Regions from separate parts of the Lysinibacillus sp. BS3 genome, predicted to be linked through region 1. Evidence: riboswitches for the same ligand, from Rfam matches in the RefSeq annotation. Region 1 holds a riboswitch; each other region holds the start of a gene.
What was found. A riboswitch is a leader RNA that binds a small molecule or an ion and turns the genes downstream of it on or off. The one in region 1 is predicted to bind cobalamin.
Positions count from the first base shown of each region.

Region 1 (5,444 bases):
CTGCTCTTGTTCTGAATTAAAGCCAATTTCAGCTAGGCGATCTTGTAAAATGGCAAAGATTTCATCATGGATACCAATTGTTTGACCATATGTGAAGGTAATCGTTGGATAATGCTCACGCGCATGCTCGATTTCCGCTGGAATATGCAGTTTTGAATGGCCTGCATGCAGTAAAATGATTGGAATTACATGTACCTCTGTAGCTCCCTTTTTCACACAGTTTGTAATACCTTCTTCGATGTTAGGTGAAGCAAATTCAAGGAAACAAGTTTCCACTAAAAATTGTTCATCAATACGAGGTGTCATTTGTTCGATAAATGTACGAACCTCATCATTTCCTGCTGCTAAACGGCTCCCATGGCCGACAAATAAAATAGCTTTCATCTCTCTACTCCTTACTAGTCGCCGCACGGAGCTGGCTCTACTTTTATTTTGGAAGACATATCTTGATACGTAAAATGCAGTATCTTTTTCACACGTTTAAAATATTTAAACAAGCGTTCATTTGGATGAGCATTTGCTTTATATTCTTCAATAATATCTGTAATGAGTGGAATCAGCTGCTCAGGCTCCAGCCCTTCTACAACAGGCTGTGCTGCGTGTGCTGTACGACCGACTGGTTTTGCTCCAATAAAGACATCGAATTTACTTTTGCGGTAGACAATGCCAATATCATCAAATACAGCCCGATAACAGGCCATCCCACAGCCATTAAAGCCAATATTTAATGTCTTCGGTAAGGACATACCGCCTAGTTTTTCTTGTATTTCCTCTGCATATGGTATTGAATCAGCCTTTTCACCGTAGCAAAAATCACAAGCCTTCAGTGATAACACATCACCAATCGGGGCTAATAAAAACCCTACTTTCTGTAATTTCTCTGTGATCTGTTCAGGGGCAGTCGTTGGTATTTTCAAATGAATTTGATGATCTGGTGTGTATTCCATCGTCCCCTCATCCCCAACGACCTCCGCTAACATCATCATTTGCTGGGGAGTAAAAAACTTATTGGCTACACCAGGACTTACTGCTAATTCAAAAATAGATTCTATTTTTTGCTGTACAAGCTTCGGTGTTACTTTGACTGCGCTTGTCCCTTTTACCATTGCAAGTGCCGCTGTAGCCATTTCAAGAGCTGTTTTTTTCGGCTTTGGCGTAGCGGCTATACTGGGTTTATTAAAGCGCCCTGCATTAGGGTCAGCCGTAAAGTCATTTCGCGCTGTTCCTGTCTCTTGGTTCATTGCCCAAGGTTCATTTTCTTCGCGTAAACGTTGATGTGGACGTAATGGCTGTTTCTCTTCACCCAGGGTATATTTACGTTGGTAACCGCGGGGCGTAATCATCTTATTGTCATAGAAAAATGTTGACGAATTCCCGATAATGACAGTTGTCAACATACCAATATCATGTTCTAGCATTTCTGCTAGTGTTGTCATGGTCACTTCTTGACGTTCTCGATAGGCACTTTTCACAAGCCCAACTGGTGTGTCTGGCGAACGATATTCTAAGAGTATTCGTTGAGCCTCGACAATTTGTCTTGTTCGACGTCCACTTTTAGGATTGTATAAAGCAATGACAAAGTCCGCCATTGCAGCTGCCTCGACACGCTTTGCAATTAAATTCCAAGGTGTTAGATGGTCACTCAAACTGATTGTACAAGCATCATGCATAATAGGTGCACCAAGTATGCTAGCGCATGAATTAATCGCAGAAATCCCAGGAACAATTTCAACTTCAATTCCTGTTGCTTCTGTCCAGCCTAGCTCAATTAACACCTCATAGACTAATCCTGCCATGCCATAGACGCCTGCATCACCACTCGAAATTACTGAGACGATGCTCCCTGCTTCGGCTTGACGAACGGCTTCCTGTGCACGCGACACTTCTTCTGTCATGCCTGTACTAACAATCGATTTTGCACTTACTAAATCTTGAATCAGCTCTACATAGGTTTTATAGCCTATAATCATATCACTTTGTTGTAAAGCCTCTACTGCACGTGTCGTAATATGCTTAAAATCTCCAGGTCCAAAGCCTACTACGAAAATTTTTCCTTTTTGCGCCATGTTGTTACCCCTCTTTCACCTTTTCGATCCCTTTAATGGCAGTTGTTTGAGCAGTACGCTGTAATGTACCTTCACGAAGTGTAAAGACATGTTCGTTGTATAAGGATTCATGATGTAAATCTTGTACTAGTGTTCTAGCATGCTCTGTTGATGGCACACGATACCAGTTTCCTTGAGGATAAGCGATTACCACACAAGCATCCTTGCAGCGTCCATTACAGCGCGTTCTTGTCGTATGTATTTCCTGATCGAGTGCTTGCCGCTGTATCTCATCTCGAATGGCTAAGGTAATTTCCTCCCCATCCTTTTTCATGCAGCTACTGCCATTGCAAATAAAGAGATGTGTTTTCATCCCCTCTAAATTCCAAGTTGTCATCTTCTGTCTCCCCTCATTTGCTTTTTGGAAAAAGAAAAACCTTTACTCTATAACGAAGAGTAAAGGTTTTGTAGAAGCCAAATAAAAACGAATAGAATGAAATACAGGTACTCGCTTTCGCTTCAACTTCTCCCTCCGAAAAGTTTGCATGCACAATCAAATAAGCAGGTTTCCTGACTTAAGCTTCATTTTACTGTCGCACCTTCCCAAGTTTGCACCAGTGGCTTTGCGATTTCATCAGCTATTACAGTAGCGGGGGCTGTATTGGATTTTCACCAATTTCCCTATTATCTCGAGCTATTCGAGCACTTATTGACGTTTTATATGAAATTTTTATTAGAATTTTAAATAGAAAACTGTCTTTATCATATCTTATTATTTTAAAATTTCAATATTTCTTTAAAAATTTATGACAAATTTATCAATTTTGAATGGAACTAGATATGAAATTTATATAAATCTATATAATTTGCGCACAAACTTTTATCAGAATATTCACCGTTGACCTTTAATTTTAAAAATTTTATAAAAGGTATAGCATATTTATGGAAATTCATGTTACACTTTGTCGTGAAATCTCACATTTTGAATGTTTTTCGGTGCAAAGTGTTTGTCATTTTGCTTAAAAGGGAAGCCGGTTTGAGTCCGGCGCGGTCCCGCCACTGTAATAGGGAGCTTTATAGAATATGTCACTGTCCAACGGATGGGAAGACCTATAAAGCATTGAGCTAGAGCCAGGAGACCTGCCGAAAAATAAGTGATCGTTTCAACCTACGAGGATAGGTGTGCGGCTTAGCAGATGAGACTGTTATTTGCTTTTTTAGCTATGCACTTTTCCACCAGTGGAGAAGTGCTTTTTTTAATTACGCACGCAATATTCTAAAAATCTATTAATTAGTTAGGAGGAAAGCTTTTTGAAATTATCATGGTGGAAACTTAGTTATTTTTTACTGGCCTTTTTAATCGTGCCAAAACGTGCCTTTGCCATGCATATCATGGAAGGTTTTTTACCAATCGAATGGGCTATTTTTTGGTGGGTGATCTCTATCCCATTTATCATTCTAGGATTGCGTTCTATTCGAAAAACCATTGATGAAAATCCTGAAACAAAAATGCTTTTGGGGCTTTCAGGAGCCTTTGCCTTTGTGCTATCCGCCCTAAAAATCCCTTCTGTTACAGGTAGTTGCTCTCACCCAACTGGTGTAGGACTTGGGACAGTACTCTTTGGCCCTCTAGCAATGAGTGTAATTGGAACAATCGTTTTATTATTTCAATCTTTATTATTAGCTCATGGAGGAATTACAACTTTAGGGGCTAATGCCTTTTCTATGGCTATTGTTGGTCCTTTTATTGCTTACTTTGTCTTTAAAGGGGCTCAAAAAGTAGGGTTGTCATTTTCACTAGCCATATTCTTTGCAGCTATGCTTGGTGATTTAGGTACATACATTGTGACTTCTGTACAACTAGCACTAGCCTTTCCTTCAGAGGTTGGAGGCTTTATGGCATCCTTTACAAAGTTTGCAGGTATTTTTGCCTTAACTCAAATTCCTTTAGCAGTGAGTGAAGGAATTTTAACGGTCATAGTGATGAATTTCTTGAAAAAATACAATGTTAGCGAATTAAAAACGTTACGTGTTTTCTCAACAAAGGAGGCACATTAACAGATGAAAAAAAATTTATTGTTATTAGCAATTGTTGTGTTGTTAGCCATCATTCCCTTGTTCATACAAAAAGGTGCTGAATTTGGTGGTGCTGATGGAGAAGCAGAAGCCGCTATTGGGGAAATCAATGCGGAATATGAACCATGGTTTGAAAGTCTATGGGAGCCACCAAGTGGTGAAATCGAAAGCTTATTATTCGTGCTACAGGCAGCTATAGGAGCTGGCTTTATTGGCTACTTCATCGGCTATATGCGTGGCAAACACAAAGAAGGTTAACCATTATGTTACTCATTGATAAGTATGCCTATCTGAATAAGCTAGCGTCCGTTCATCCGCTAGAAAAAATGATATTTTCACTTGGACTACTTCTCATAACGCTCATCATGAGAGATGAACGACTTTCACTCATTACATTTTTTGTAATGAGTGCTTTTATCATTTTAGGTGCAAAAATTCCGCTTGCATACTATGGCAAATTATTATTGCTACCTGGCTTTTTCTTATTAACAAGTCTCGTATCTATTTTACTTTCCTTTACATCATCAACGAATACACTCCCTGCCCATATTTGGTCGTTTACATGGAGGAATTGGACTGTCTTTATTGGGAACGCAAGTATGTTAGTAGCGCAACAGCTGTTCTTTATTGTCCTTGGCAGCATTAGTTGTTTATACTTTTTAATTCTAACCACTTCCGTACAAGGAATATGTTATGTGCTACGACAATGGCGACTCCCCTCTTTATTAGTGGAGCTCGTCGAACTAACCTATCGTTTTATTTTTATGTTTTTAGAAAGTATGCAAAATATACATCTCGCCCAGCAAGCACGTCTTGGCTATCATTCACCGATGCAATGGCTACGCTCTGTCTCCATGCTTATTGTGGCATTATTTGTGGAAATGTTTCAGCGTAGCCGAGAGCTCAACAATGCCATGCAATCACGTGGAGGCGATGCCGTCTACTGGCAAGAGATGGGCTCTTATAGCAAGAAAAATTGGCTAGGCATGGCAGCTATTTTACTAGTCCTCATCGTATACGGAGGGTATTTTACATGACAGCATTTTATTTTGAACTCAACCAATTATCTTATGCCTATGCGGATGGTACGAAGGCGTTGTCAGATATTACATTAGACATTCCAAAAGGTAAAAAAATCGCCATACTCGGGCATAATGGCGCAGGAAAATCGACTTTATTTCAACATCTTAACGGTATTTTAAAACCTACAGCTGGGACGATTGTATTCGAAGGCAACGATCTGGAATATAGTCGAAAAGCTTTAAAGGCCCTACGCCAAAAAGTCGGCATTGTTTTTCAGAATGCAGATCATCAGCTTTTTTC
Region 1 is NZ_CP154860.1:4,618,969-4,624,412, reverse strand. It holds gene AAJG31_RS23105 (sirohydrochlorin chelatase) at 1-384, opposite strand, end outside; gene cobJ (precorrin-3B C(17)-methyltransferase) at 399-2,066, opposite strand; gene AAJG31_RS23095 ((2Fe-2S) ferredoxin domain-containing protein) at 2,071-2,442, opposite strand; cobalamin riboswitch at 2,588-2,770, opposite strand; cobalamin riboswitch at 3,023-3,208, shown strand; gene AAJG31_RS23090 (energy-coupling factor ABC transporter permease) at 3,357-4,103, shown strand; gene AAJG31_RS23085 (energy-coupling factor ABC transporter substrate-binding protein) at 4,107-4,379, shown strand; gene cbiQ (cobalt ECF transporter T component CbiQ) at 4,385-5,158, shown strand; gene AAJG31_RS23075 (ATP-binding cassette domain-containing protein) at 5,155-5,444, shown strand, end outside.

Region 2 (5,444 bases), 2.3 Mb from region 1:
TGCGGGCATCATTGTAATTTGAGGTTTTGGTAGTTCAGGGTGAGCATATGTAGTCACCCGTGCTTGATAAACTTCTTCAATTTGGGAGGCAATTAATACTTCATGTGGTGCACCAAGTGCTCTCATTTGTCCGCTTTCCATCAGCAATAATTCATCACAATAAAGAGAGGCTAAATTCATATCGTGTAGTACCATAACGACTGTTAAACCACACTCCATGGCTTCCTTCCGCACCATATCTAAAATTTGACGTTGGTGGGCAATATCAAGATGATTCGTTGGTTCATCCAGCAGTAAGATTTCAGCTGTTTGAGCTAATGCCTGTGCAACAAAAACTCTTTGTTGTTCACCACCAGATAAAAATTCCATTGGTGTATCCTCATATCGCTTTACACCTGTTTGTAGCATAGCATGTTGCACAGCCTGTTCATCCTGTTCGGACCAACTCGAGAAAAAGCCTGTTTGGTGTGGGTAGCGCCCCAGTGAAACTGCCTCTCTCACACTGTTTGAGAAAGCATTTGCATGAAGCTGTGGTAATACAGCCATTTTTTTCGCCAAAGCACGAGCATTATAAGAAAGAATATTCTGTCCATCAATCAAAATGGTTCCAGCAGTAGCTGGTAAAATACCACTCACTACTTTTAATAATGTGGATTTCCCGCTACCATTCGGCCCTAGAATGCCAAGAATTTTTCCTTTTTCAACAGTAAAACTAATGTCCCTGACGATTGGTACATCTTCATAGCCACCTGATAGATGTTCAACAACAATCATGCCCGTACCCCCTTGCTTCTTCGCTGCTTATAAAAAATATAGGAGAAAACAGGTGCTCCAATAAATGCCGTAATAACACCAATTGGTAGCTCTCTTGGCACAATGATTGTTCGTGCTACTAAGTCGCAAATAATGAGTAATGTTGCACCATTGAAAAAAGATAATGGTAATAAGTGGCGATGATCAGAACCCCAAATCATCCTTGTCATATGCGGCACCACTAATCCTACAAAGCCAATTGTGCCAGAAACCGCTACAGCCGCTCCAGTTAACATGGAGCCACCTGCTAATATCAAATATTTACTGCGCTTTACATTAACACCTAAATGTTTTGCTCGCTCTTCACCATACAACAAGACATTTAATTCTCGTCTTTGTGTCCATAGCATTATTGAACCTACAATCACAAATGGAATGATCATTTGGACATATGGCCAACCACGCATCGAAACAGAACCAAGTAGCCAGCCTATTACCTGACGTAATTCTTCACCAGATAAGGCAATCATTAATGAAATAAGGGAACCTAAAAAAGAACTAAAAATAACACCTGTTAATATCAACGTTTCCATTTTTAATGAGCGGTCTACGAGTCTAGCAAAGCTCATAACAACTACCATCGTAATGATAGCACCAATCATACTGAAGATTGGCAGCGCATACAAACCGACAACAGGTATAGAAATACTAAAAAAGATCGTTAAAACAGCACCAACAGAAGCCCCTGATGAAACCCCTAGTGTATATGGATCTGCTAATGGATTTTTTAATAAACCTTGGAAAGCTGCTCCAGCAATAGCTAGAGATGCGCCTACTAGTCCCGCTAATAACACGCGAGGCAAACGAATTTTCCAAAAGATATTGGCGGCTGTTTCATCAACCGCCTCATTCCACAATACTTCTAGTGGAATATGAACTGAGCCTATCGCTACGCCACACCAGATGCTAATAAGAAGAAGCGTACATGTTAGTGTATAGGCTAGTGCTATTTTTTTCACTTAAATACCTCAGGATAGATCGCTTTTGCTAATTCTTCTAGACCTTCTGCTAAACGTGGCCCTTGACGACTTGTTGTACTTTCATCTACCTGCACAATCGCATTATTTTTTACGGCATTAATCGTATCAAAGCCCGCACGTTTTGGTATTTTCGTTAAAATATCTGGTACATAATGATATGTCACCACGATGACATCTGGATTTTTTGCGATAATTTGTTCTGCATCAATTTTATACCAATTATCGCCATCTACAGCTACATTCTCTGCATTGATCATTTCAAGCATAGCGTTCATAAATGTGCCATTGCCAGCTGTATAAATATCTGGCTCATCTGATGCTTCAACTAACACTTTTTTGGGTTCAACATCCTTGACTTTAGACAAAACTTCTTCTACTTTTGCCTTCATATTCGCAACAATTTTTTCTGCCTCTGGTAATTTCCCTGTAGCACGTCCAAGTTGCTCAATTGTTGTATATGTTTCATTAAAGTCTTGTGCATTTTTTACAACAAATACTTTCAAACCTGCTGATTCAAGCTGTGCAATAGCCTCTTCTGAAAGAGACATGCTAGATTCGTGTGAAAAAACGATATCTGGTTTTAAGGCAATAATTTTTTCAATATCGTATTCCATACCGCCAACCTTATCCTTCTCAGTTGCCTCTGGCGGATAATCGTCGTTGTCCGTAACACCAACTATTTCATCATTTAAACCTAGTCCAAAAAGGATTTCAGTATTACTTGGAATAAGTGAAACAATTTTCTCAGGAGGTGCTTCAAGTGTAATGTCCTTACCAAGGGCATCTGTTATCGTCATTGGGAATGTTGCTTCATCCACCTGTGCTGTTTCTTGCTGTGTTTGCTGCTCGTTAGATGGCTTGTTATCTTTTGCTTCCTGCCCACAAGCAGCTAGCAAGCCTACTGCTAAAAATGCTGATAATCCTATTTTCCAAAATTTCTTCATGTGAATCCTCCTTCGTTGATCCGTGCGACATTTCGCTTTATTCTACATCAAAATAAAACCCCTCATCTTTGATCGATGAGGGGGCAAAATCGCACCAAAAAAACTGATACAAAATCCACCACCCTATCCTCGTAGGTTGTCATGTCGTTATAAAGGCAGGTCTCCTGGCTAGTGCTACTTGCGATTTTTCAAGCCTTCCCGAAATCTTCAGTGGCATCATTTGAAAAAACTCACACTTACAGTGGCGGGACCGCATCGGAATTACACCGATTTCCCTTTTCACTTTACTTAAGTAAAGAACCTTTATAATATTCAGTTGATTTCATTATACATGAAAATGAAAAAAGTCGCCTCCATTCAAGACGACTCCCCGGCCATTATACAATTTCAGAAAAGTATTGGACTGTTTTCATTTGAGCACCCATTTCTCTTAATGACCATGTCTGTTCTAAATAAACGTCCGCTAGTTTTTCATATTTCCCACCAAATTTATGTGCCCACTCAACCGCTATGACACTTTCATAAAGGTGAGCCATTTTTTCCGCCATACCCTTAGCTTCAAAAGTTTTCGTTGCCTCGTCTAAAGCGCTAAAAATTTGCAGTTTCACAGACATATTCGCCAATTGTTCTTTAACGATTTGTACTAGTGAGCTGTCAGCTAATTTGTCTAATCGTTCCTCCATCTCCTGTACAAACAGTTCATGAGCATGAAACTTATCTACTAAACGAATGAGTTCTAAGGCCAAAATATTAGCCGTACCCTCCCACACCGTTAACACTTGGGCGTCTCTTAATAAGCGGGGCGTTACAAAGTCTTCTATATAGCCATTACCTCCGTGTAATTCAATTGCCTCACTAGCATAATGAACAGCTTGCTCTGCTGTTTCCTTTTTCATAATGGCAATATATAAACGATTCATAATAAGATCTTGCTGAGTTCCCTGTCCACTTGTCACTTTATCGTATAATTGGATAAGATCAAAAACTGTCGCTACTTCCACGTGCAACTTAGCTGCAAATTTCCCTAAAGTATCCTGAATCATAGGGTACTGTGTTAAGGGCTTGCCAAATGCATGTCGATTGCTTACATAATGTTTTGCCTCTAAGAAGCCGCGACGCATAATACCAATTGAAGCGACTGCATTACAAATTCTAGAGAGATTTAGTGCTTCTAGCATATAATAAATCCCTTTATTTTGCTCCCCTACAACATAGGCAAGTGCACCATCAAATTCTACCTCACCAGAGGGAACTGCCCGAACGCCTAGCTTATCTTTCAGTCGGCGAATACGTAAATGATTTGTTGTTCCATCTTCTTTGCGCCAAGGAACTGCAAACAATGTTAAGCCTTTGGAACCTGCTGGCGCACCTTCTAGTCGTGCTAATACCATCGCTACACCACACATGCCCGCATTGGATGCAAAATATTTTTCACCATATAGACGATAAGCAGTGCCATCCTTTCTCGCCTCCACCACATTTGCACCTACGTCAGAGCCCCCTTGACGTTCTGTTAAAAAGGTCGCACCTTCATATAAATCTGTGTCACCTGTTGCACACACATGTGGTAAAAAACGCTGCTTTACCTCTTCATCTGCATAATGATCTAATAGATAGGCAGTTGCCATTGTCAATGTTACTGGACAATAAAAACCGGGCTCTGCATGTGATAGCAAATAACCTTGTGCAAAGCTATAAACATAATTCCCCTTGTGTCCTAGCTGCGGAATATGCTTGTGTACATAGCCTACAATCCCAGTATTATATGTCTCTTCAATCGTTTTTTTATAGCCATCATTAACCCAAACCTCCGATATCTCTTCACCATAGGCATCATATTTTTGAAGGCGAGGCTCACCCTGCCTATCTGTATGTTTTGCCCTCGCATCAATATCACCTGCACATAGCTCACCAAAATCTGTTAACTCTCGTTGGGCATAGGATAAAAACTCTTTATCTAACATCATTTCTACTATTTTTTGAAGCGTGTCATCTTCAGTAAAAAAGTTCGTAGTACGCATTGCTTCTTGTTGTAATACTTTCATGCTATCTCACCTCTTGCCCCTTTAAATTTTGTTTTAATATTTTGCCTGATGCATTGCGTGGTAGCGCTTCTACTTTTTCAAAAATACGTGGTATTTTAAACTTTGCAAGATGCTCCTCTAAATAAGCTTTCAAAGCTTCCTCATGGATGTCTTGTTTAGCAGAATACACCGCCTTTACAGTTTCCCCCCATTGCGGATGTGGTACACCAATTACCGCAACCTCGAATATACCTTCAAAGCTCAATAAACAATCTTCAATTTCTTTCGGATAAATGTTGACACCTCCCGAAATAATGACATCCTTTTTACGATCTACGATCCAAATAAAACCATCTTCATCCTTGCGAGCTAGATCTCCGGTTTTTAACCAACCATCAATAAAGGCTTCATTAGTAGCTACTTCATCCTTATAGTAGCCAAGCATGTTGCCCTCACCCAACAAGACAATTTCCCCTACTTCGCCTACATTTACATCTTCTCCACTGTCATTCACAATACGCAACTCTGTACCAAGTGGCGCCCGCTGACCAATACTTCCTGCCTTTGCTTCATGCTCCTTGCCAAATAATAATGAACCACTTGGACCTGCCTCTGTTAATCCATATACACAAGTCAAATTATTTGTGCGGAATGCCTGCTGAATGAACCGAACCTCACTTTGA
Region 2 is NZ_CP154860.1:2,170,617-2,176,060, forward strand. It holds gene AAJG31_RS10855 (adenosylcobinamide amidohydrolase) at 1-774, opposite strand, end outside; gene AAJG31_RS10860 (iron ABC transporter permease) at 771-1,772, opposite strand; gene AAJG31_RS10865 (ABC transporter substrate-binding protein) at 1,769-2,737, opposite strand; cobalamin riboswitch at 2,874-3,057, opposite strand; gene AAJG31_RS10870 (acyl-CoA dehydrogenase family protein) at 3,115-4,782, opposite strand; gene AAJG31_RS10875 (long-chain-fatty-acid--CoA ligase) at 4,784-5,444, opposite strand, start outside.
Region 2: another riboswitch for cobalamin. It lies ahead of AAJG31_RS10865 (ABC transporter substrate-binding protein); the one in region 1 lies ahead of AAJG31_RS23090 (energy-coupling factor ABC transporter permease).

Region 3 (5,444 bases), 1.5 Mb from region 1:
GGTACATCTAAAGCTAGTAAAATAAGTGCTCCTCCAATACCCGTTCGGTCCTTACCAACTGCGCAATGATGTACAAGACCTAGATTATTAGGATTTTGAATCGTTTGCATTAACTCTTTAAATGAAAGATTGTTAAAAGGCATTTGTGCATAAAAATCCCGAAACATCTCAGGGCTTACCACTTTATAGAAATCTCTACCACCAGCATTGGTTGGCATTTCAAAACCATGATTACCCTTCGCTGGGATTTGTATATATTGAGCATGCGAGAACACTGGGTTAGGATTATGATACGCCTCATTGTTATCGCGATAATCAAAAATGGTTTTAATCCCTAACGTTTCAAATAGCTCTTTATCCGCCAGTGTCATTTTTCCAAGGGCAGCTGAGCGGTAAAATAAACCGTTCTTTACCCTACGCCCATCTTTTGTTTTATATCCACCCATGTCTCGGAAATTATAGACTGCTTCAAATGGAATTACCTTTGTCTCTAATTGCTCCAATCACTACACCTCCTAAGATTATCAAGCATACTTACTTTTATTTTAAAGAACAAACTACATTAATTCCAATTTTCACGCTAGGTAATAATTTAAACCACATAAAAAATGCTAGCTGAATGGCTGACAGCTAGCATGGAAACATTTCTTATTTAAATAACTCTGGGTACACAGCCTTCGCTACTAATTCTACAGCTTCACCAATACGCGGACCAGGTCGATTAGAGATATCTGTATCAATGGACAATACCGCTTTGTTTTGAATAGCTTTCACAGTATTCCAACCATCTCGTCCAAGAATTTCTCCTATTGGATCTTCTGTATAGTTTACTGTTGTTAAAATAACATCTGGATTTTTCGCAATAACATCTTCCTCATTCACTTTTGCCCAGCTATTCAAGTCAGAAAAAACATTATTAACATTAGCTGCATCTAATATTTCTTGCTGGAAAGTGCTAGAGCCTGCTGTATATATGTCTGGCTTAGGGCTAACCTCTAAATAAACATTTTTCGGCGTTTTTACATCCTTCACCTTCGTTTGTACTTCAGCAATTTTCGCTTTAATCTCTTCGTTTAATTTATTTCCTTTATCAGGAACATCCATCACAGCAGCAATTTGTTCGATATCTCCATAAACATCGTCGAAAGTAGTCGCAGATTGAATAACAAACACTTTAATTCCTGCGTCCTCAAGCGGCTTTAGGGCATCCTTATCACCTATTGTATAAGCAATGACAACATCTGGCTTTAACGCTATAATTCTTTCACTGTTAAAGTTCATAGTATCAGAGACACGTTCAATTTTTTGTGCTTCCTCTGGGTAAGTATCGTACTCAGTTGCTCCTACAATTTTATCGCCAACACCTAAAGCAAACAAAATTTCAGTATTACTTGGTTGTAAAGATACAACTGTTTTTGGTACTTCTTTAAACTCTATTTCCACTCCACGGTCATCTGTCACTTTATAGCTTGTTTTCTCTGCTTGTTGTGTATCTTGCGAAGCATCTTTATTTTTTGTATCTTCAGCAGTGCCACAGCCTGCTAATACCAGTGCAAGTAAGAGCACTGATAGCCATTGGAAATTAAATACTTTTTTCATTGTTATTCTCCTTTTTCTTTTTCATTGGGTAGGATTTACTAATAAACGGTATTTCCGCTATTCCAGCTTGCTGATTCATAAAAACAGCCATGACAAAACATACATTAGCTAATAAACCAAGGTAATCGAAAAGAATAGCTGGAACCTCTCGTTCTTCTGATACTTTGTGTAAAGTACGATATGATTTTTTTGCCTCACTGCGACAAAGATGTAAGGCTGCAGCAGCCTCTGTTCCTTGAGGTAAAACAAAACTTTGAATCTCTTCCTTCACATGGCGAACGTAAAAATCATAACGTTCACTTAACCAAGATAAATCCTCTTCAGTTACTGCTAATTTCCCACGTACTGAGCCATTCACATGATAAGCCATAGGTAACATAAGCAATAAATCCTCAGCAACAACTTGAACATCCTCTTTTTTTACCGCAGCTAATGCAACTCCTAGATGTGTTGTCAGACTATCTGTTCGAATTTCAAAATCGACCGTTGAAGCTTTCTCACGCATAAATGGATAACAAGAATAACGGGCATCTTTTTTCACTTGCTTCCCCCCTATTTTCTATAATGAAAAATTCTTATTTGAAAGGCATAAAAAAGTCGCTCCTTTTTGCAAAGGAACGACAAAAATAACATAATGAGCCATCAAACTGGACAAAGCCTATGTATTTGCCGTATATCCTCCTAGCTTCCGAGAAGTTTTTATACGTTCAAATAAAGGTCGGTCTCCTGGCTTGTACAGTTCGTCACATGAAACGAATGTGTTATAAAGGACCTTCCCATCTTCTTTGAGACAGTGGTAAATCTTTATAATGGCTGCACTTACAGTTGCGGAAACAGCTCCGGTTTTTCACCGGATTCCCGATTATGCTAATTAGCACCTTTATTCTGCAAGAATATTTCATTTGTAAAGCAGTTTATCATATATGCTTCAGAAAAAATAGCTGTACACAGTTTTAAAATATAGCATTATTTCTACTTGAAGAGAAAACCCTAACAAATTTTTACATTATTAAGAAATTTACTATAATAGTGTTTCAATTGCTTTTTCAATATCGAGCTGTGAATCTGTTGGTTCAAAGCGTGCGACGGTCTTACCATTAGCATCTACTAGAAATTTTGTAAAGTTCCAGCGAATATTACGACCATCTAAAAAGCTTGGGGCAAGTTGAACAATTGCTTCTGCCAACATTTTCTCCTGCATACTTGCCTTCCCAAACTCTCGGTAATCCACTTCATGCTTTAAATAATTAAAGAGTGGATGGGTAGCCTCTCCATTTACCTGTACAAGCTCAAAAATCGGGAATGTGACCCCATAGTTTACCTTGCATAGATGCTTAGTTTCCTCCCCATCTTCAGGATTTTGATGGCCAAATTGATCACAAGGGAATCCAAGAACTACAAAATTCTCTTTTCCATATCTATCATACATTTTCTGTAAGTCTTCAAATTGATATGTAAATCGGCATTGGTTTGCCGTGTTAACAATTAACATTGTTTTTCCACGATATGTTTCCATCGATAAAATTTCGCCATTAGGCTTCCGAACTAGATAATTATAAATGCTCATGCATAATCCCCTTTTTTCATTCATTATAGTTGACTATTCTATCGTTCATCAAAGAATTTGCACAAAAAAACACCACCTCGCTACTTTGAACGGATGGCTGACTTATACTTCTTTTTATATTTAGCATCTTGTTCTTCATTAATTAAACGATGGGCAATATCTAATAATTTCGAGTCATTTGTTTGATCATATAACTTTTTAAATGACATTATAATATCCTGACGAATAAGAGATGGCTGTTTTTCATCTATACATGTTTGAAATCTTTTAGCTAGATACGATACAACCAAATCTCTTTGTACTGGACCCGCCTGTCCAATTTTCCAAATTGCTTGTAATGCATGCCTTGCCGTAGCAGATTGTTCATCGTAAGTCACAGCCCAAATCTTTAAAAAATCCTCCAAGACCCTTTCTTCTGGATCACTTTTTGCAGCTAAAGCGCATAAAATTTGTGCAGCACGTGCACGAGAATAACCATTATTGTATGTAAGAGCTTTTATTAGCTGTTCCCAAACTGCATATGTCCAATCTACGGGTTCTTGCATAATTTTTATTAATTCCTCGTAAGATTCATATTGAATATCGCGATCATGCTCTGTTAGATTACTAAAAAGTTGCAAAATCTCTTTTTCCATAATTCATCCCTACCTTTATTGTTTCAGAACGTAATAAAATTTGATTTATGGTACACTTAACTTAATTTTTTTCGCAAAGAAGGTGAGTTTATGAATAAATTTAATGCTAGGAAATTGATTTTTCGGTTGATTGTGATAATATCACTACTTCTAGCTGCCTATTTTGTTATCCCAGTGTCCATGCCTTTAATACTTGCTGGGATTAGTGCATTTTTCTTAGAACCAATTGTCATGTTCTTTAAACGGAAATGGAAAATGTCACGGAAAATAGCAGTTGCTTTTATTTACATAGTGAGTGTTATTGTTATATCTATTATTTGTTATCTTTCTATTACACAAATAATGACACAAATAATTTTACTATCTAAGCAAGCTCCCTATTATATTTCCAAGCTATCAGATATGTGGCTTCATATGCAAGAAAATATTTCTAAATACACAGAAGACTTTCCACCTGAAGTAAGTGCTTCGCTTCAAAAAACCACTATGGATTTCATAAAGAAAGTCGAAGAATCCTTTTTAAGCTTCTTTAATTATAGCAAAGTTTCTGCCTTCTTTTCAGAGATACCCAGCCTATTTATCAGTCTTCTCGTTTATATGATTGCGCTATTCCTATTTATGCTTGATTTGCCTAAGTTAAAGCAAATCACTTATAAATATTTAAAGCCCAATACAGCAAAGAAGATAAAAATTATTTTAAATCGCTTAAAAGATGCAACATTTGGCTATATGAAGGCTCACTTATTTGTAAGCTTTATTATTGGAGGCGTCACACTCATTGGACTGCTATTAATCCAACCGAAATATGCAGTAACAATGACGATTATTATCTGGTTAATAGATATTGTACCATTCCTAGGCTCTATCATTATTCTAGCGCCATGGGGACTTTACCACCTGTTGATGGGAAACACCTCTATAGCTGTAAAATTATTCATCTTAGCTGCTATTTTACTTATTATTCGTCGAGTAGTCGAGCCTAAATTAATGGGAGACCATATCGGTTTATCCACTTTACCAACATTAATTTCCATGTTCATAGGTCTACAGTTATTTGGTATTATCGGTTTACTTGTCGGCCCATTCGTTATTATTTTCTTTATTGCCTTGAAAGAGACAGGTGTCATCAAAGTAAATTTTAAAATTTAATATCAATTTAGTATGCAGGAAAGTCTCTTTTCAAGAATAGAAGTAGTCGTCTTGTTTCTTTGAAAGAATAGCATTCCAAAAACAAAAAAGGTCATCTTTGTATATTTTTCTCTACAAAGATGACCTTTTTCTTATCTCAACCGTCTATATATTAGTGAGGCCTATTGAATACGTCCAAAGCCTACTAAGTATTGATTCCACCAATCAAGTGATTCAATTACGACACCATTGTTTTGAGCGTCGATCATTGTGTTATTACCTAAATAAATACCTACGTGTGCTACTCCTGAACCATAGCTGAAGAACACTAAGTCCCCAACGCGTGCTTCACCTGCTGAAATGCGTTGTGTTGCTAAATATTGTTGTGATGCTGTACGAGGTAAAGAAACACCCGCTTGCTTATATGACCATTGTACAAGACCTGAACAGTCAAAACCTGTTGATGGGTTGCTACCACCCCAAACATAAGGACGTCCTAGGAATTGTTTAGCTGT
Region 3 is NZ_CP154860.1:3,133,258-3,138,701, reverse strand. It holds gene AAJG31_RS15495 (tyrosine-protein phosphatase) at 1-503, opposite strand, end outside; gene AAJG31_RS15490 (cobalamin-binding protein) at 649-1,599, opposite strand; gene AAJG31_RS15485 (hypothetical protein) at 1,583-2,140, opposite strand; cobalamin riboswitch at 2,298-2,496, opposite strand; gene AAJG31_RS15480 (glutathione peroxidase) at 2,621-3,166, opposite strand; gene AAJG31_RS15475 (hypothetical protein) at 3,247-3,801, opposite strand; gene ytvI (sporulation integral membrane protein YtvI) at 3,892-4,950, shown strand; gene AAJG31_RS15465 (C40 family peptidase) at 5,112-5,444, opposite strand, start outside.
Region 3: another riboswitch for cobalamin. It lies ahead of AAJG31_RS15485 (hypothetical protein); the one in region 1 lies ahead of AAJG31_RS23090 (energy-coupling factor ABC transporter permease).

Region 4 (5,444 bases), 430 kb from region 1:
TCGAAGCTAGCATCCTTATCACAGGATCAGCTTCATTTTGTGGAAGTATTTTTAACCTGCCGAGGAAATATTAAAGAGGTTGAAAAGGAACTGGGGGTTTCGTATCCAACAGTTCGAGGCAAGCTAAATGATATTATTTCATCCCTTGGCTATGCTCAAAAGAAGAAAAATGAAGTAGATGAGAAAAAAATTGTAAGCATGCTTGAAAATGGCGAAATCACAACAGATGAAGCCATAAAGCTCTTAAAAGACGAATAGGGAGGAACGACCATGAAAGAGGAAATTACAAAAGTGTTAACGATGATTCAAGAGGGCAAAATTGATGCGGATAAAGGATCAGAGCTGATTCAAGTGCTACAACAGAAAGAAGAATCAGAGAATAAATTTGTGGAAAAAACAAAGTATTTAGATAAAACGTTAAAGGTCCGTGTTGTATCCACCGAAAATGATAATGTCACGGTAAATTTACCAATTAAACTTGTCAAAGCCGTATTGATGGCAGGACACAGCATCGCTGCAAGTATTCCGCAATCTGAAAAATACGTAAAAGATATCGACATCAATCTTCTTCTTGAAGCAATTGAAAATGAACTAGATGGACAAATTGTAGATATAAAATCAGCAAACGGAGATTCCGTTGCAGTCTTCATTGAGTAGAGGCGACGAATGATGCATGTAAAAGTGAAAGCAAAAGACGTTCGCTTTACCGTCCCTGTTCCCTATACTGTGCTAACCATTGTCCTCTCCATTTTAACTTCTAAATGGATTCAGCAACAAGCCAATAAGTGGACAAAGGCATACTTCGATAAAAAGAAAATAGACTTTACCTTTCCCCTCATCGACAAAGAAATGTTAAAGCCGATTATCAAGGAACTACAAAATTATAAAGGACTTGTGCTAGTCGATGTCAAAGCTCAGGACGGGACTGAGGTTAAGGTTAGACTATAATCCCAATGATAGAATGGTAAGAGCATGTTATGATAAAAGCATGCTCTTTATTAATGTAATGAGCATCATTTGAAATGGGTAAGAGATGATCATTATTTCAGGACTTACGATAGAGACAACTATTTTTCAATGGTACATAAAATAGAAGATTTCTTTAAACTCAAATTAGAATTCTAGATCCATTTTAATAGAAAATCACGTACATCGTTAAAAATAGATTTTTGATTTGGGTATAAGTGATTAGTGGTAATCTATTTGGAACTACATAATTAAAAATACTGAATAATCCAAAAATAAAGAAGTTTAGAATCTAGATTTACTTTTCATTTGAAGGATGGTAAACTTAAAACTATTGAACAACAACAATATATTGTGTTCGTTTTACTAAGGTACTACTATATGTAGTTTAAAAGGGAAGTTCGGTACAATTCCGACGCTGTCCCCGCAACTGTTAAGCTGACGATGATAGCATCCACTGTGCATGCGCATGGGAAGGAAATCAGAGAATGAAGCAAAGCCAGGAGACCTGCCTTTATAAAACAAATTAATCATTTCTTCGGGGATTAAGAGATGGGAACGTCGGTATTTTTAGTATGTTAACGTTTCCATTTTAGCTATCTCTCTTAAAGAGATAGCCTTTTTATTTTATGAAAAGAGGGATTTCTATGAAACTTTATACGAAAACAATTTGTCCAAAATGCCTGTGGGTAAAATCTGAATTACAACGTGCAGGACTTGAAGCAGAAATTGTTAACATTGATCACGATGAACAAGCTAAGCAAACCATTATAGATGCAGGTTTTTTAAGTGTGCCTGTTTTAGAAATGAATGAAACCTTTATAGGAGATGTTCAGGAAATTGTTTCTCAAATTGAGTTGATTACCCTATGATCGTTTATGCAAGTCGTACAGGCAATGTCCGAAATGTTGTATCCAAATTAAAGGCAGAAGCTATCGAGCTCTCTGAAGAATTGCGACTGAATAAGCCGTATCTTTTAATTACCTACACAGATGGTTTAGGTGACATTCCAGCGAAGGTGCAACGCTTTTTAGAAAAAAACAGAGATTTTTGTAAAGGAGTAGTTGCCAGTGGCAATAGTAACTTTGGCCATCATGTATTTGGCGCTGCTGGTGAGAAAATTGCTACTACCTATCATGTACCCTTAGTAAGGAAATTAGATTTACGAGGCAATCAAACAGATTATGAAGCAATACAAACGTTTTATGAAACGAGGGTAATGAGATGAAAACCTATTTAAAGCTTAATAATGACGTACTGAATCGTTATAGTACAACTGGATTACTTGAGTTAGAAAAAGATCGTGAAGCTACGCGCCGCTACTTTTTAGAGTATGTCAACGTACGTTTGCGTTATTTTATAGATATTGAGGAAAAAATCCGCTATTTAGTTGATGAGGGCTACTATGAGAAAGCATTTATCGACATGTACGAAATGGAATTTATTAAGAAGTTGTATAAAAAAGCCTATGATTATAATTTCCGTTTCCCATCCTTTATGAGCGCCAGCAAGTTTTATGATAGCTATGCTATGAAAAGTCGTGACGGCGAAGAGATTTTAGAAAAATATGAGGATCGTATTGTTATTATTGCTTTGTATTTAGCTCAAGGCAACACAGCTTTAGCAGAACGTTCTGTCGAAGCGATGATGGAAGCCTATCAACCTGCCACACCAACTGCATTGAATAGTGGCAAGAAAGCACGTGGTGAATTAGTAAGCTGCTTTAAATTATCAATGGATGACTCCATGAATAGTATTGCTGAAAATATTGGCTATTGTTTAGAGCTATCACGCCTTGGTGGTGGAGTTGGGGTCAACTTAACAGATTTACGTCCATTAGGTGATCCAATTAAAGAGATATTAAATCGTGCAAGTGGTGTCATCCCAGTAGCGAAACTGTTAGAAAATTCTTTCAGTTATTCTAATCAGTTAGGGCAACGAAATGGCTCAGGTGTTGTCTATCTAAATATTTTCCATGCAGACATAGAAAATTTCATTTCATCAAAAAAACCAAATGCTGATGATAAAATTCGCCTCGCTACCCTTTCAACAGGGATTATTATACCTAGTATTTTCTTCGAACTGATGAAACGTGATAAGGATATCGTTTTGTTTAGCCCATATGATATTTTTAAAGAATATGGCAAACGTATGTCTGAAATTTCCATTTCAGACATGTACTACGAGCTACTTGATAACCCTAAAATTCGTAAAATTAAACGTTTAAATGCACGTAAGCTTTACACAGAGGTGAAAAAAGCACAATTTGAATCAGGCTATCCGTTTGAAATCTTTGATGATAATGTCAATAAGGTACATCCTTTAAAAAATATTGGACGTGTCAAAATGTCCAATTTATGTACAGAAATCTTACAAGTACAAGAGACAAGTATCATTACGGACCAGGATCAACCAAATGACTATGGATTAGATGTATCGTGTAACTTAGGTTCCATCGATATCCATGCAGCAAGTAAAGTCAATGATTTCGGCGCATTAGTCGATACAGCCATGCACCTATTAACGAATGTATCGCAAATGACGCACATTAAGAATGTACCGTCTGTTGCAAAAGCCAATCAATTAATGCATTCAGTAGGGCTTGGCTGTATGAACCTCCATGGGCATCTCGTGACAGAAGGCATCCTGTACGGCTCAAAAGATTCCATTGATTTCATGGATCACTTTATGGAAGCGATGAACTATTATTCTCTGAAATCTTCGATGGAAATGGCGAAAGAAAAAGCTGCAACCTTCTACCGATTTGAGGACAGTGATTATGCATCAGGTAGCTATTTTGACCAATATATCAATAAAACTGAAGAAGAACTATCGCCTGCTGTGTTGAAGGCGCTTGGCAATATTCCAATCATCACAAACAAGATGTGGGAAACGTTAAAGCAGGATGTAATGCAGTACGGTCTATTCCATTCCTATCGTTTGGCTATTGCCCCAACTGGTAGTATTTCATATATTCGTAGCTGTACGGCTTCAATCGCACCATGTACAGAGCGCGTAGAGGTTCGTGATTACGCCGATAGTAGAACCATTTATCCAATGCCTCATTTAACAAATGACAATAGTCATTTATATGTGGAGGCGTATGATGTGAATCCTTATGATTTAATTGATTTATATGCAGCTTCTCAAAAGCACGTTGACCAAGGTATTTCCATGACGCTTTATGTAAAGGACAATTGGACAACCGAACAATTGGCTAAAGTATACATTTATGCGTGGATAAAGGGCATTAAGTCTGTTTACTATGTTCGTCAACGATTACAAAGCTTAGAGGAGTGTGTAGCATGTCAAATATAATTTATGAGGCAGTCAATTGGAATAAGGCAACAAGTGAGCTTGCCCAAATATTTTGGGACCAGCAATGGAAGCAAATTTGGTTTCCAGAAGAAATTGCGGTCAGTAAAGATATTAAACAATGGAAAAGCTTTGAGCATCAGGACACATATAAAAAAGTATTTGCAGGATTAACCTTACTGGATACTGTACAAACAAATATCGGGATGAATCGTGTTGCTGCTTATACAGACGATTTACAGGAAAAGGCTGTCCTAACCGTTTTTGATGCATTCGAGGCGATACATGCCAAGTCCTATTCTTATATTTTCACAACGCTTTGTACAAACGAAGAAATCGACGAGCTATTTGAATGGGTTAAGAAAAATGAATTTCTACAGTATAAGGCCAATAAAATAGCAGACATTTATAATAGTATTGAAGAAGGCAATCCAGAGAGCTTATGGAAAGCGATGTTTTCATCCGTTATGCTTGAATCTTTCCTGTTTTATTCTGGCTTTTTCTATCCACTATACTTAGGAGGACAAGGCTTCCTACGAAACAGTGCCGAGATTATTTCACTCATCTTGCGCGATGAATCTATCCATGGGGTAGCAGTTGGATTTTTTGCTCAAAATTTATTCAAGCAATTTTCAAAGGAAAAGCAAGAAGAGCTACATTTATGGGGCTATGAGCTATTATTAGATTTATATCAAAATGAAATGAAGTATACAGATGATATTTATGCGGAAACAGGATTATCACCTGAAGTGCGAGCATATGTACGTTATAATGCAAATAAAGCTTTAATGAATGTCGGCTTTGAAGCCATGTTCCCAGAAGAGGAAGTTAATCCAATTGTGATGAATGGTATTCGTAATGAAGGCTCCACATATGATTTCTTTTCACAAAAAGGTGCTACCTATGCCAAGGCAAAAGTTGCGCCAATCACAGATGACACATTCAATTTTAATCGTTAAGGATGAAGAACAATGAATCTAGAAGTAAAAATTAAAAAAGTTCACGCTGATGCCATGCTACCGATACAAGCCAACCCTGGTGATGCAGGCATGGACCTCTATTCCATAGAAGCAGTAGAAATCCCAGCAGGCGTAGCCAAACTCATTAAGACAGGTATACAGATTGAATTACCTAAGGGAACGGAAGCCCAAATTCGACCAAGA
Region 4 is NZ_CP154860.1:343,569-349,012, reverse strand. It holds gene AAJG31_RS01840 (DUF2089 domain-containing protein) at 1-258, shown strand, start outside; gene AAJG31_RS01835 (hypothetical protein) at 271-657, shown strand; gene AAJG31_RS01830 (hypothetical protein) at 667-948, shown strand; cobalamin riboswitch at 1,319-1,497, shown strand; gene AAJG31_RS01825 (glutaredoxin) at 1,614-1,838, shown strand; gene nrdI (class Ib ribonucleoside-diphosphate reductase assembly flavoprotein NrdI) at 1,835-2,194, shown strand; gene nrdE (class 1b ribonucleoside-diphosphate reductase subunit alpha) at 2,191-4,284, shown strand; gene nrdF (class 1b ribonucleoside-diphosphate reductase subunit beta) at 4,272-5,240, shown strand; gene dut (dUTP diphosphatase) at 5,253-5,444, shown strand, end outside.
Region 4: another riboswitch for cobalamin. It lies ahead of AAJG31_RS01825 (glutaredoxin); the one in region 1 lies ahead of AAJG31_RS23090 (energy-coupling factor ABC transporter permease).